Regions from separate parts of the Bowmanella yangjiangensis genome, predicted to be linked through region 2. Evidence: predicted binding sites of a transcription regulator. Region 2 holds the regulator's gene; each other region holds the start of a gene.

What was found. Region 2 encodes sigma-54, which starts transcription at its own class of promoters, with help from an activator protein. Its sites were predicted from a motif close to GTTGGCACGNNNNTNGNNT; they were not measured.
Region 1: KJY73_RS05295 (FimV/HubP family polar landmark protein) is a predicted target of sigma-54. The motif match lies at 2,612-2,630, and genes of this name have one in related genera.
Region 3: KJY73_RS03120 (BON domain-containing protein) is a predicted target of sigma-54. The motif match lies at 3,087-3,105, and genes of this name have one in related genera.

Annotation. Positions count from the first base shown of each region.
Region 1 is NZ_JAHDJU010000001.1:1,171,406-1,176,100, forward strand. Features, by position in the region: gene KJY73_RS05280 (DEAD/DEAH box helicase) at 1-207, shown strand, start outside; gene KJY73_RS05285 (4-phosphoerythronate dehydrogenase) at 281-1,411, shown strand; gene KJY73_RS05290 (aspartate-semialdehyde dehydrogenase) at 1,464-2,480, shown strand; gene KJY73_RS05295 (FimV/HubP family polar landmark protein) at 2,755-4,695, shown strand, end outside.
Region 2 is NZ_JAHDJU010000001.1:120,104-124,798, reverse strand. Features, by position in the region: gene lptC (LPS export ABC transporter periplasmic protein LptC) at 1-342, shown strand, start outside; gene lptA (lipopolysaccharide transport periplasmic protein LptA) at 326-844, shown strand; gene lptB (LPS export ABC transporter ATP-binding protein) at 849-1,574, shown strand; gene KJY73_RS00575 (RNA polymerase factor sigma-54) at 1,663-3,138, shown strand; gene hpf (ribosome hibernation promoting factor) at 3,166-3,453, shown strand; gene ptsN (PTS IIA-like nitrogen regulatory protein PtsN) at 3,514-3,957, shown strand; gene rapZ (RNase adapter RapZ) at 3,954-4,695, shown strand, end outside.
Region 3 is NZ_JAHDJU010000001.1:683,607-688,301, reverse strand. Features, by position in the region: gene soxR (redox-sensitive transcriptional activator SoxR) at 1-412, shown strand, start outside; gene KJY73_RS03135 (DUF1328 domain-containing protein) at 581-757, shown strand; gene KJY73_RS03130 (hypothetical protein) at 786-1,094, shown strand; gene KJY73_RS03125 (diacylglycerol kinase family protein) at 1,203-2,819, shown strand; gene KJY73_RS03120 (BON domain-containing protein) at 3,147-3,689, shown strand; gene KJY73_RS03115 (SDR family NAD(P)-dependent oxidoreductase) at 3,813-4,499, shown strand; gene KJY73_RS03110 (lysophospholipid acyltransferase family protein) at 4,506-4,695, opposite strand, start outside.

The DNA.
Region 1 (4,695 bases), 1.1 Mb from region 2:
CGCGAGCTGCCTAAAGCGGTCATTCAGGGGTTTGAGCCAGATCCTAACGCTGTGCCTGAGCCAAAGGAAAAACCACAAGCGCGTCCACCTCGTCGTCGTTTGGGCGAAAAACCCAGACCACAGGGCAGTGAGCGCCCGAGCGGCGAGCCGAATCGTCGCCGTCGTCGTCGCACTAAACCGAAAAATCCAGCCTCCCAGGCGGCCTGAACCCTCAGATCGGACTGGTAATTCAAGTATAAGTGGGCAAAATAGCGGACTTTGTCGTCCGCCTGTTTTGCCCATGCATATCTATTGTGAAGATTCCCTGTTGTACGCCCGCGAGTATTTTGCCGGGTGGGGAGAGTTACATTTCTTTAGCGGCCGTAATCTGGATCCGCAAACCCTGGCTGATGCCGATATCCTACTGGTGCGTTCTACGACCAAAGTGGATGAGAGGCTGCTTAGTCACTGCCCAAATTTGAAATACGTAGGTACGGCCACAGCCGGTACTAATCATATGGACCTTGCTGCGCTAGAAGCGCGCGGTATTGCCTATGGTTCTGCTGCAGGTTGCAATGCCATTGCGGTGGCCGAATATGTGATAAGTAGCTTGCTTGTTTTGGCTGAGCAGCAAGGCTGGCAACTTAAAGACAAGCAGGTTGGTATAGTGGGTGCCGGGCATGTAGGCAGCCAGTTGGATGCTAAACTAAAGGCCATTGGGGTTAACACCCTGTTGTGCGACCCGCCGCTGCAGGCCCAGGGCGATAAGCGGCCGATGGTCGATATCGATGCCATTATGGCCTGCGATATTATCAGTTTGCATGTGCCGCTGGTGGAGGATGGAGCGCATCCCACCCGTTTGCTGTTTGATAAACACCGTTTAAGTGCGCTGACTGATCAGCAAGTGCTGATCAACGCCTGTCGGGGTGAAGTGCTGGATAATCAGGCGCTACTAAGTCTGTATCAACAAGGCAGACAATTTACGACTGTACTGGACGTGTGGGAAAACGAGCCTGATATTCTGACCGAGCTGCTGCCTTATGTCGCGCTGACCAGCGCCCATATCGCCGGCCATACCCTGGAAGGTAAGGCCAGAGGCACCTGGATGCTTTATCAACAACTGGCTGAGCTGTTTGATTTACCTTGTGAGCTGTCGCTGAACTCGGTTTTGCCTGCATCTGAGTTTGCTCCTGTATCGCTTGCTAGTCTGGAGCAGCAACAAGTGGCGAATATGGTGCTTAGCGTGTACGACATTCGTCGTGATGATCAGCAGTTCAGAACTCTGGTAAACAAGCCGGGCGGCTTTGAATATATCCGCAGGCACTATGCTATTCGAAGAGAATTTGCTGCATTGCAAGTTAGTGCTGGAAATTCTGCGGTGAAAAAGGCAATCTGCGGGCTCGGCTTTAGTCCAAAGCCGGATACTCTTTGATCAGCGTAGCTGATCGTCAGGCTTGACCTCAACTAAGGAGATTAAACAGAAAATGTCACGAGCCTTTGATGTTGCCGTTTTAGGTGCTACCGGCCTGGTAGGCCAGCATATGATCGAAATCCTTGAACAGCGGGATTTCCCGGTTAACAAACTTTACCCACTGGCCAGCTCTCGCTCTGCTGGTGGTACGGTGAGTTTCAAGGGTAAAGACGTGACAGTTCTGGACGCCGACACCTTTGATTGGTCACAGGTGCAGCTGGGTTTCTTCTCAGCCGGTGGCAGTGTGTCTGCAAAGTTCGCTCCCATTGCCGCAGAGGCCGGTTGTGTGGTTATCGACAATACCTCACAGTTCCGCTACGAACCCGATATACCTTTGGTGGTACCGGAAGTGAATGCCCATGCGCTGGCAGATTTCCGCAATCGCAATATTATTGCCAATCCAAACTGTTCAACCATTCAGATGTTGGTGGCCCTGAAGCCCATTCATGATGCTTTTGGTATCAGTCGTATCAATGTTTGCACCTACCAGTCGGTCAGTGGTGCAGGTAAATCAGCGATGGAAGAGTTGGCCAGACAAACCGCAGACTTGCTGTCCGGCCGTGAAGTAACGCCAAAAGCCTTCAGCCGCCAAATCGCCTTTAACGTGATCCCGCAGATTGATGTATTCATGGACAATGACTACACCAAAGAAGAAATGAAGATGCACTGGGAAACGCAGAAAATCATGGGTGATGACAGCATTATGGTGAATGCCACTGCTGTACGTGTACCGGTTTTTTATGGTCATGGTGAAGCCGTTCATATAGAAACTCACCAGCCTATTGATGCTGAAGCTGTCAAAGAGCTGTTGGCCGATGCGCCTGGTATTACGTTGATGCGTGAGCGTGAAGACTTCCCAACCCAGGTTGGCAATGCCAGTGGTAAAGACGAGGTATTCGTCGGACGTATCCGTAAAGATTACACTCATCCCAACGGTCTGAACCTGTGGGTGGTATCTGATAATGTACGTAAGGGTGCCGCAACTAACAGTGTGCAGATTGCTGAAGTGCTGATCCGCGATTACATGTAATTGCCGGTAGTCTGAATAAAAAAGGCCTGGAACCCTGTTCCGGGCTTTTTTGTATTTAAAATAGCTTAAATACGGCCGATATGGAGTAGTTGGCTTTATGGATCAGGGTTAGTATCTGGTTTATAGTTCGTGTTGGAATGCAACTTGCTGTATTTTTCTTGATGCATTGTAGAGTGGTAGTAATCCGGCGGGTTACTTATAAAAAGTGATAACTATTATATCTGCGCTAAGTACGAGCTGTGCGGGTGATTTGTTGGGGCGGCGAAGGACAAATATGAGAATACGACAGTTGCTGATGCTTTGTTTAGCAAGTTTTTTCTCCGTTACCCTGTCGCTGACCAGCTACGCTCAGTCTGTTGAAATTAAAGGCCCAAAGAACGCTACCCGCGAATACTCCGGTGTTGTTTACGGCCCTATTACCTCAGAAGATACCTTGTGGCGAATTGCCCAGCGTTATCGTCAGAATAAATCGCTGAGTTTGTATCAGGTCATGGTGGCCATTTACGAACTCAACCCCAACGCCTTTGAAAAGCAAAATCTGAATTTAATGGTAGACGGTGCCATGCTGCGCTTGCCCAGCGAGCAGTATATCGCCCGTATTGATGCGGCGTTGGCTAAGCAAAAAGCCGACCTCGATGAACTGGCACTGAAAAAGCCAGGCACCAATAACAGTGGCAGCAGTTCCGAACCGCAGCCCGGAAGTAGCCTGGTTACCCCCAAGAATGCTGCCAGTACCGATGAACTGGCAGAAACTCGTCAGGCCATCGAGGCAAAGCTTAGCAATATCGATCAGGAAAACCGCCAACAATTCGACAGTCTGAGGCAACAAATTGCCGCCTCTATTGATTCAGTGCAGGCCTTGCTGGATGAAAATAATCAGGTGCTGAAACGCCTGGACAAAGTCAATGAAGATATCGAAGCCTTACGTCAAAGCCAGGAACAGGACAAAACACAGCTTTCTTCATTACTAGCCCAGCAAAATGAACTGGTGGATTTTTCCCGCGAAATCAAAACCCAGCAGGAAGCCGAGCGTCAGCAAAGCTGGTTGAACAATCCCGCAACCTTGATTGGCGCAACCATGGTGCCGGCCCTGTTGTTGCTTGGCGGATTAGCCTTTTGGTTACGCCGTCGCAATCAAGCCAGCCAACCCGAACCTGTTTTAACCCAAGCTCCCGCCCCTGAGCCTGTTATCGAAGACAGTCCCATGGATGACCTGTCGGATGCCCTGGCCGATGAACTGTCCGGTGAGCTGGAGCAAGAAGACAATGACGAAGATCTATTTGGTGAAGAGCTGCTTGATGATGTGCTGACCGACGAGTTGGAAGAGTCGTTGGATGCGGCCTTAGGCGAAGAGTTTGATGACTTCCAGGAGCTCGCGGATGAGATGCTGGTACCTGAAGAAAAAGTCAGACAGCCTGAGACGGACGTTGGTGGTGGCCTGCTTGACCAAAGTGAGCTGGATGATTTGTTTGGTGAGGAGCAGGAGCTGCTCGATGAAGTGAGTGATCTGGATGATGGGCAGTCCATCGATCTCTCCGAAGTGGAAGATGTGAAAACGCCGCCGGCCGCTGAACCTGCTGAAGATGACTGGGATGCCGCCTTAGAAGAACAATTAGCCTCAAGCAAAACTGATGAAAAGCCGGAGATAAGCATCGACGAGCTGCTGGATGAGCCTATGGCGCAAACGCCACAGGCGGATGATGATGGTTTCGACCTGGATGAATTCAGCAAGAATGAGTCACTGAGCGATGAATTAATTGAGCAGTTGGATCATGAAATCGCCAGTCAGGGTAAGCAACTGGATGAATTAACCGATGAACTGCTGATGGAGTTGGAGCAAGCCGATAATCTGCAAGATGATTTGGCCGATGAGCTGCTTGCTGAGCTTGAACAAGGAGAGGAACAGTTACTCTCCGATGAACCCGACGAAGCAGAACCTGAACCGCAGGCGCAGCCGTCATCTGAAATGGATGACCTGTCAGATGAACTGTTAAATGAACTGGAAGCCGAGCAGCCGCTAGCTGATGAACAAGACGTGCAGATGGACGAGGCTGATGAACTAATGTCTGCTGTTGCAGAGCCAGAGCCAGAGCCAGAGCCAGAGCCAGAGCCAGAGCCAGAGCCAGAGCCAGAGCCAGAGCCAGAGCCAGAGCCAGACGACATTGAACCGCAAAGTGAACTGACAACTGATGAAGTAGCCTTGTCTTCGGAGCAG
Region 2 (4,695 bases):
GGTTTTACCTTGTTTCAACAGCCTCAATACAGCGTGTTTGTTAAGGCTGATGAGCCCCCTTGGGAAATTACCGCCCAGGAAGGCACCTTATATGAAGACAACCGCATCCAATTGGAAACCAATGTTGAGATCCGCAGTCTCAGTGAAGACGGCATTTTACAAACCATCAATACCAGCTTTATTGAAATCGATCTCAACAACAAGATCATGCATTCAGACCAGCCCGTGACTATTTCAGGCGTCAATTACACCATTCGCGGCAATGGTTTTAGTGCTGATATGAATAACAAACAATTTGAATTACTGGATCACGTAGAGACCATCTATGGCAAAGACAACTAAACTGAACCTGCTGCTGACCGCCTTGCTAATCAGCGCCGCTGCCAATGCCATCAATCAGGACTTCAATGAACCCATCCGAGTGGCCTCTAAATTCCAGTCCGGAGATGGCATCAACAAAATCTCCATCTTTCGGGAAGATGTAAAAATCACTCAGGGTTCACTCAGCATTGAAGCGGGTGAAGTGGAAGTAAATGCCGAGCAGGGTAAAGGCCGGGAAATTTTTATCGCCCGCGGTAATCCTGCCGAATATCAGCAAACCATGGCAGATGGTAGTCGCATTCGAGCGTTGGCAAACCATATCGAATACCATGTAGAAAAACGCACACTGACGCTTAGCGGAAATGCTGAGCTACATCAAAACAGTAGCAGTGTCAGCGGTGATAAAATCGAATTCAACATGGAGAAAGAGCAGTTGGTTGCCCAAGGTTCAGATGACGGAGATGGTCGCGTAGAGACAATATTCCAGCCTGAACCGAAGAAAAAACCCGTGCAGGAGAAGTAACAGCATGCCCACCTTGAAGGCCTCACATCTGGCCAAAAGCTACAAAAACCGCCAGGTGGTGCGTGATGTCAGTTTGCAAGTCAGCGCCGGACAGATAGTTGGTCTGCTGGGACCCAATGGTGCGGGTAAGACAACCTCTTTCTATATGATTGTTGGCTTGGTGCCCATGGATAAAGGCCAAATTTTTATCGACGACGAAGAACTCAGCCACGAACCTATGCACGTTCGAGCTCGTCGTGGCATAGGTTATTTGCCACAGGAATCATCCATTTTTCGCAAGTTGACGGTATATCAAAACCTGATGGCTATTTTGGAAACACGTAAAGAGCTGAATCAGGAACAACGCGAGCAAGAAGCCGACGCTCTGTTGGATGAGTTCAATATTAACCATATCCGGCATAGCACCGGCATGAGCTTATCCGGCGGTGAAAGGCGCAGGGTTGAAATTGCCAGAGCCTTGTCTGCCAATCCTCGCTTTATTTTGTTAGATGAACCTTTTGCCGGTGTCGACCCTATCTCTGTCAGCGATATTAAAAAGATTATCCATCATCTCAAAGACAGAGGAATCGGCGTTCTGATCACCGACCACAATGTTCGTGAAACCCTGGATGTGTGTGAGAAAGCCTATATTGTCAGCCATGGTGAATTAATCGCCGAAGGCAGCGCCGAACAGGTGTTGAATGACAAGCAGGTGAGAGATGTATACCTCGGAGAACAATTCAGGCTATAGTTAAGGCGTATGCCGCAGGGTACCTTGACCTTTGCTAAAACGCCCATATCAATATCTTGAAAGGCCATTGGAACATAATAAGAAGTAGATGAAGCCCGCATTACAACTAAAATTCAGCCAGCAGCTCACTATGACGCCGCAACTGCAACAGGCCATCCGCCTGCTTCAGTTGTCCACGCTGGATCTACAGCAGGAAATCCAGGAAGCCCTGGACTCCAACCCATTGTTGGAAGCGGATGACGGACAGGACTTCTCTGCCGGAGACGTGCAGGATTTAAATAGTCCCGACAATGAATCTCTTTCTAATGGCGAGCACAGCGAGAGCCTGGAAGCCGGCGACGCATTGGAAAAGCAGGAACTGCCCGATGAGTTACCCGTAGATACCACTTGGGATGAATACTACAGCGCCTCTTCGGCCCCCGCTTCGTCTTCTACAGCCAGTGATGATGATGCCATTTACCAGGGGGAAACCTCTGACAATATTCAGGATCACCTGCTTTGGCAGATGCGTCTGACCCCTTTCAGTGAAACCGATGCTGCCATTGCCATTGCCATTATCGATAGTATTGATGAGTCTGGATACCTGACAGTCAGTACCGAAGATATCCTGCAAAGCCTGGATATTGAAAACGAAGAGGTAGAACTGGATGAAATTGAGTGTGTACTGAAGCGCATTCAAATGTTTGATCCGGTTGGGGTAGGCTCCCGTTCAGTGCAGGAATGTCTGCTGGTGCAGTTGCGTCAATTTGCACCGGACACGCCTTGGCTGGAAGAAGCCAAAGCATTGATTAATGAATATAGCGATCTGCTGGCTGCCAAAGATTACCGAACTCTGATGCGCAAAGCGCGTCTTAAAGAAGAAGAATTACGCGAAGCACTGCGGTTACTGCAAACGCTCAATCCACGCCCTGGTAGCGCCATTGTCACCAGCGAACCGGAATACGTTATACCGGACGTATCTGTTGCCAAGAAAAATGGGCGCTGGATAGTAGAGCTGAACCCTGACAGCTTACCTAAGCTGAGTATTAACCAGCAGTATGCCGCCATGAGCCGCAATGCGCGCAATTCCAGCGACAGCCAGTTTATTCGCTCGCACATGCAAGAAGCGAAATGGTTTATCAAAAGTCTGGAAAGCCGCAATGACACCTTACTGAAGGTCGCTAACTGTATTGTTCAGCAGCAACAGGGCTTCTTTGAATACGGCCCAGAAGCCATGAAGCCTATGGTATTGAACGATGTGGCAGAAATGGTAGATATGCATGAGTCCACCATTTCCAGGGTAACCACACAGAAATATATGCATACGCCACGCGGCATTTATGAGCTGAAGTATTTCTTCTCCAGCCACGTAGCAACCGAAAGCGGCGGGGAATGTTCATCTACCGCTATTCGAGCTCTGATTAAGAAACTGGTGGCGGCAGAAAAACCTGCCAAGCCACTTAGTGATAGCAAAATTGCGCAGTTGTTAGCCGACCAAGGCATTATGGTTGCCCGGCGAACAATCGCCAAGTACCGGGAATCACTATCGATTCCCCCATCTAACCAACGCAAGAGTCTGCTGTAAGACTCGCCAACAAAAGGAAGAGGCACTATGCAAATCAACCTTACTGGTCATCACGTTGAAATCACCGATTCTCTTCGCGACTACGTTGATAGTAAATTTACTAAGTTGGAGAGACACTTCGATCACATTAATAATGTTCATGTCATTCTGAATGTCGAAAAGCTGAACCAGAAAGCGGAGGCTACATTACATTTGAACGGTACCGAAGTCTTTGCTATTTCCGAACATACTGATATGTATGCTGCCATTGATAGTCTTATCGATAAGCTTGATCGCCAGGTGCTCAAGCATAAGGAAAAGATGAAACGCCATTAGGCCCACTGATGCCATAAACAGGCTTAGCCTGTTTATGGCCACACAGACAAAAAACGCAAAATGGAAATCAAAGACATCCTCACCCCAGACCGCACTGTATGTGCAGTACAAGGCTCCAGCAAAAAACGCATTCTGGAATCCATTAGTGATATTGCCGCCCAACACCTTCCGGATATAGGCCAGGATGCCATTCTGACTAGCTTACTTAACCGGGAAAAGATGGGTAGTACAGGCATTGGTTGTGGTATTGCCATTCCTCACGGACGCTTAGCCGGCCTGAGTAATGTAACCGCAATATTGGTTACCAGTCAGCCAGGGGTCGCATTTGAAGCGATAGACAACCAACCGGTCGACATATTTTTCGCTATATTGGTCCCCGAGGACCAGGCACAAGGGCATTTACAAACCCTGGCCACCATTGCCGCCAAATTGAATGACAAGGAAACGGTAAAAAAACTGCGTCACGCCCAATCAAATCAGGAACTATTTGAGGCTATAGTGTGAAACTCATCATCATCAGTGGTCGTTCCGGCTCAGGGAAATCTATTGTACTCAGAGCGCTGGAAGATCTTGGTTATTACTGTGTAGACAATATTCCCGTTAACCTGCTCCCTACCCTCACCCATACTGTGGTGGACGAATATGATCAGGTGGCCGTTAGTATTGATGTGCGCAATCTGCCCAAGGACCCGGAAGAACTGGTCGAAATTCTCGACTATCTGCCGTCGACCTGGGAGTTAACCATTCTCTATCTCGACGCCAGTGATGATGTACTGATTAAGCGCTTTAGCGAAACCCGTCGTTTGCACCCCTTGTCCAAGCACAGTAAGTCACTGACAGATGCCATTCAGTCTGAGTCGGTGCTGCTCGGCCCGATAATCGAAAGAGCCGATTTGTATATCGATACCGGTGAACTGTCAGTACATCAACTGGCCGAGCTGGTTCGAGAACGTATTCTGGGCAAGAAAAGCTCGCGCCTGGTGCTGGTATTTGAATCCTTTGGTTTTAAGCATGGCATTCCCAAGGATGCTGATTATGTGTTTGATGCGCGTTTCCTGCCCAATCCCCATTGGGAGCCGGAACTTAAGAATCTCACCGGCTTAGACCCTCAGGTTGAAGCTTTTCTGGGTTCGCAGGCCATTGTCACCAAGTTTATCTGGCAGATACAGAACCTGATATCCACTTGGTTACCGCATCTGGAGCGGAATAACCGCAGCTATGTGACTATTGCCATTGGTTGTA
Region 3 (4,695 bases), 560 kb from region 2:
GGTTGCCAAACGCAGCGGCATTGCCGTCTCGGCGGTACATTTTTACGAACAGAAAGGACTCATACAAAGTCGCCGCAATGCGGGCAATCAGCGTCGCTATCATCGCGATGTACTGCGACGTATTGCAGTGATTAAAACCGCTCAACAAGTCGGCGTGCCTCTGGCCAAGATAGCCCATGCCCTGTCGTCGTTACCCGACAACAAAGCACCTAATGTTGAAGACTGGGCGCACATGTCGAGTCTGTGGCTGGACGATCTGAACCACAGAATTGATACCCTCATCGCCTTGCGAGACAACCTCAGTAATTGCATTGGTTGCGGCTGCTTGTCCCTACAACATTGTTGGCTGAGAAATCCCGGTGATACCTTATCCCAGCAGGGTTGTGGCGCCAGACTGATTGACCCGGACTGAGACTCAGCTCCTGCCCAAAGCAGCATGAAGAAATGCCTTCAGAGTAACGCGCTGAGCAATTAAAAACCCCCTGACCAGATAGGTGTTGGCACAGTTCTGGCTTATTAACTTTTGCGACTCATTGGCTGGCAAGCAGAAGGATCGCCGGCCGAAACAACAGGAGGCTTTATGTTAGGCTGGGCACTTACCTTTTTAATTATTGCCATTATCGCCGCGTTATTAGGATTTGGCGGTATAGCAGGAGCGGCAACAGGTATCGCGAAAGTCATCTTCTTCGTGTTTATTCTGTTGATGCTGATATCACTGCTAGCCAATGCGTTAAGAGGAAAACGACCAAAACTGTAAATTCAGCTTAATTAACGGAGTAAATATCATGAACAACAAAACTTTAGCAGTGGCAATGTTACTGGCGACCCTTGGCCTGACGGCTTGTGATAATGCTGGCAAAGCCGAACAAGCTGGCGAGAAAGTTGACCAAACCGTTGAGCAAGCCGGTGAAAAGCTGGATGACGCGTTGGAACAAGCAAAAGACAAGATGCAAACCGCTAAGGACGATCTTGAGAACCTTGCAGAAGAAACCGGCGAGAAGCTGGATGACGCTGCACAGACCAGCGCCGATAAATTAAAGGAACTTTGCGAAAAAGCGAAGGAGAAAGCCGAGTTTAAAGACAAGGAATGCTAATAATCAACAGGGGGGCGAAAGCCCCCCTTTTCACTTTGACTCAATAGCCATTTTTAGCTGCGAGGCTTTTTATTCGGCAAATCGCCAGTCTGGTTAAAAGGAGGACGAATGCCGGTTGCGATGTATTACCTAAGTGGCTGTCTAGCTGCCTTTGTTCTGTTTTTACTCTCTCCATGGATGGCCCTCAGTATCATCCTGGCCTGGACCAGTTTGTCATTACTTGCGGTGGGTCTAGCCTATCTTTTCAACTATCCGGCCTTATTTCGCAAACGGGCTGACGGCTCGATTCCCATAGCCATTCGCTGGCTTTTCATTCCATTTTTATTTGGTGCCACGCTTTACAACTATTGGGCCAGGAAGCGGGACAAGGTGCCGCAGGTACAGAAAATCACGGATCAGCTTTACCTTGGTGCCCGATTATTTAGCCGCGACTTGAACTACCTAAAAGCACAGGGTATTCGAGCTGTGTTAGACGTTACTGCTGAGTTCAATGGTCTGGATTGGGCCATTGAAGAACAGCCCCTTCACTACCTGAATGTACCCGTATTGGACCATAGCGCACCGAATGCCGCACAACTAAATCAGGCCATCAACTGGCTACACCAACAGCACCGCCAAGGGCGTAAAGTGCTAGTGCATTGTGCCCTGGGGCGGGGACGCTCGGTGTTAGTCGCCGCTGCTTACCTTTTGGCTACACAGCCAGATAAATCGGCAAATGAGGTGCTGGACAGTATCCGCGCTATACGCCAGACAGCCAGACTAAACCGCTGGCAATTTAAACAACTAGAGTACTTGCATCAGGAAGACAAGTTGAGATTTGCGGTAAACGCCTGGTTAATTGCAAATCCAGTGGCGGGCGGCGGCAAATGGCAGGACTGTAAAGCGCAGATAGAACAACAACTTGCCCCTAGGCTCGCGCTAAAAATAAAACTCACCAGCCCTGACGAGAACGGCCGAAAGTTGGCTGAGCAAGCCATCAAGGCGGGGGCAGACATAGTAATAGCCTGCGGCGGCGACGGTACCATCACAGAAGTCGCTTCGGTGCTGACTGACACCCAAGTGCCGCTGGGCATCATTCCGATGGGAACCGCCAATGCCCTAAGCTATGCAATTTGCGGCATCAAAAGCAAAGTATTTCCCATAGATACGGCCTGCCAGGCTATTTTGGAAGGGGAAGTTCGCGCCATTGATACTGCCAGATGCAACGGCAAGCTGATTTTGCTATTAGCCGCCGTCGGTTTTGAACAGCAGATGATTGAAGCCGCCAATCGTAAAGAAAAGAATGCACTGGGGCAATTTGCTTACTTATTGGGACTTTGGCGCGCAATTGAGCAAAATCAAAACCTGCAACTTGAGGTGCAGTTTGATGATGAGCCCGCGCAGACTCTCCACACTCACAGTCTGGTGGTCGCCAATGCAGCGCCGCTTACCACCTTATTAGCCCAGGGAGATGGCGAACCCGATCTGGCTGACGGCAAACTGGATGTCACCTGGTTGTCACCCAGCGAAAACTCAACACAGCATCTGTTAAGCCTCACCGAGCTGGCTTTGGCAGGTATCAGTCCAACAGGGGAAAACATCCACCATCGTCAGATAACCCGCATTCGTATCGATGGGCCAGATCTCTCGAGCTATGTGATTGATGGCGAGGTATTCGACGACCTTCCGCTGGATATCCAGATTCGCCCGGCGTCCCTAAACGTTTTGGCACCGACCCTCAAATGACATGACTCGCAGCCCTGCAAAATAGGGGCTGCGAGCAATTGTCGGGCTGTGGGGACATTAGTGACCAACACCTCGTTAACCCTATCCCACATGCTGTAGAAACGGCTGAAGAGCCCGCCAATACAGGGGTTCAATCCAAAGGTTAGGCTCTGTTTTAAATCCATTCGCAGCGAGAGCTAATTCAGCCACACCCAAAAAAATGTCCCCTACAGGCGACACAAACACCATCCAACAAAAAATATATTTATATTTTTCAATAAGTTAAAAGTTGGCATTATCTTCGCTACAGGTAAAGTGAGTTTAATGACAATGTCAAAGGAGACGATGATGAAACTCACAACCACCCTGATGACTCTGACACTGATTGCGGCCCCGGTAGCCATGGCAGGAGAGAATAGCTGGGAAAAGGAAGCCAAGGACGCCTGGATTGACGGCAAGGCAGAGACAACCTTACTGCTAAACACCAATCTGAATTCATTCGACATCAACACCGATGTCAAAGATGGTGAAGTTACCCTTACCGGTAAGGTCGAGAGCGAAGTGGACAAATCCCTGGCTGGAGAATTGATTGAAAGCCTGGATGGTGTCACCAAAGTCCATAACAAGCTGGCTGTCATTAACAGCGACAGCCCAAGTAAAGTGGTGCAAACCCTGACAGACTCGAAAGTGGTCGCCGTGGTTAAAACCCGCCTACTGATTGAATCTGAAGTCACCGGCAGCAATATTGATGTTGATGCAAAACAAGGTGTAGTGACTTTAGAGGGCGAAGTCGCCACTGACGCAGAGCGCGATCTGGCCATCGCCATCGCCAAAAACACCGCTGATGTCACGAAAGTCGTAGATAAGCTTGAAATTGTAGAGAAATCTTAATGTCCATAAGCCCACCCTTCGGGGGTGGGCTTATATCTAATAGTTCACCGCCACAAACTCCCCTGCTCGCCCAATCAAGGTCTAAAGTTGTAGTGAGCTTGACGGCATTTCTGAAGACAACTCATGACAGAAAAAACCAAAACCGCCCTGATAACTGGTGCCAATCGAGGACTGGGTTTTAGCATTGCCAAAGGATTAGCCGAAAGAGGGAACATCAAAGTACTGGCGGCAGCTCGCAGTAAAGTAGATGCGGAGAACGCCGCACGCAATATTGGCCATGGTGCCGTAGGCGTAGAATTAAATTTACTGGATAAGCCCGAACTGCGTGCGCAGGCCATAGCCCAGGTGTTAGGGCCGATAGATATTCTGATTAACAACGCGGGCATACTGCTGCCTGGCGAAGCTCCTGATTGTCAGCGAACAGAGTTAGAACAAGCTCTGCAAGTGAATGCCATTGCGCCTTTTTTACTGATGCAGGTACTAGGTAGCTTGATGCAACAGCGCGGCTGGGGGCGAATTGTGAACCTTACGTCGGGATGGGGTACCTTTTACGATGGCTTAAGTGGCCCTATGTCCTATTCGGTCAGCAAGGCTACCCTTAATGCCATGACTGTTAATATGGCCCGCGCGTTAGGGGATAAGGTGAAGGTCAATGCAGCCTGTCCAGGCTGGGTCAGAACGGATATGGGAGGTCCAGATGCACCGCTTTCCGCTGAGCAAGGTGCCGATACCCCCATCTGGCTGGCGACCCTGCCTGATGAGGGACCAACAGGTGGTTTGTTCCGTCACCGTCAGCCTTTGCAGTGGTGAATACGCTCATGTGCGCCAGCGATTAAACGACCAATACCACTGCTCAGGGTAGCGCAAAATGATCCGCTCAAATCTGTCATACAAAAGCTGCATCGCCTCTGTATAGGCGTGTTTAGTCCTCGCAACCGGCTCTGTCATAAAAGACTCAATGTAAACCTGATATCGACCGTTCTCGCCAATACAGCCGTAGGCAAGC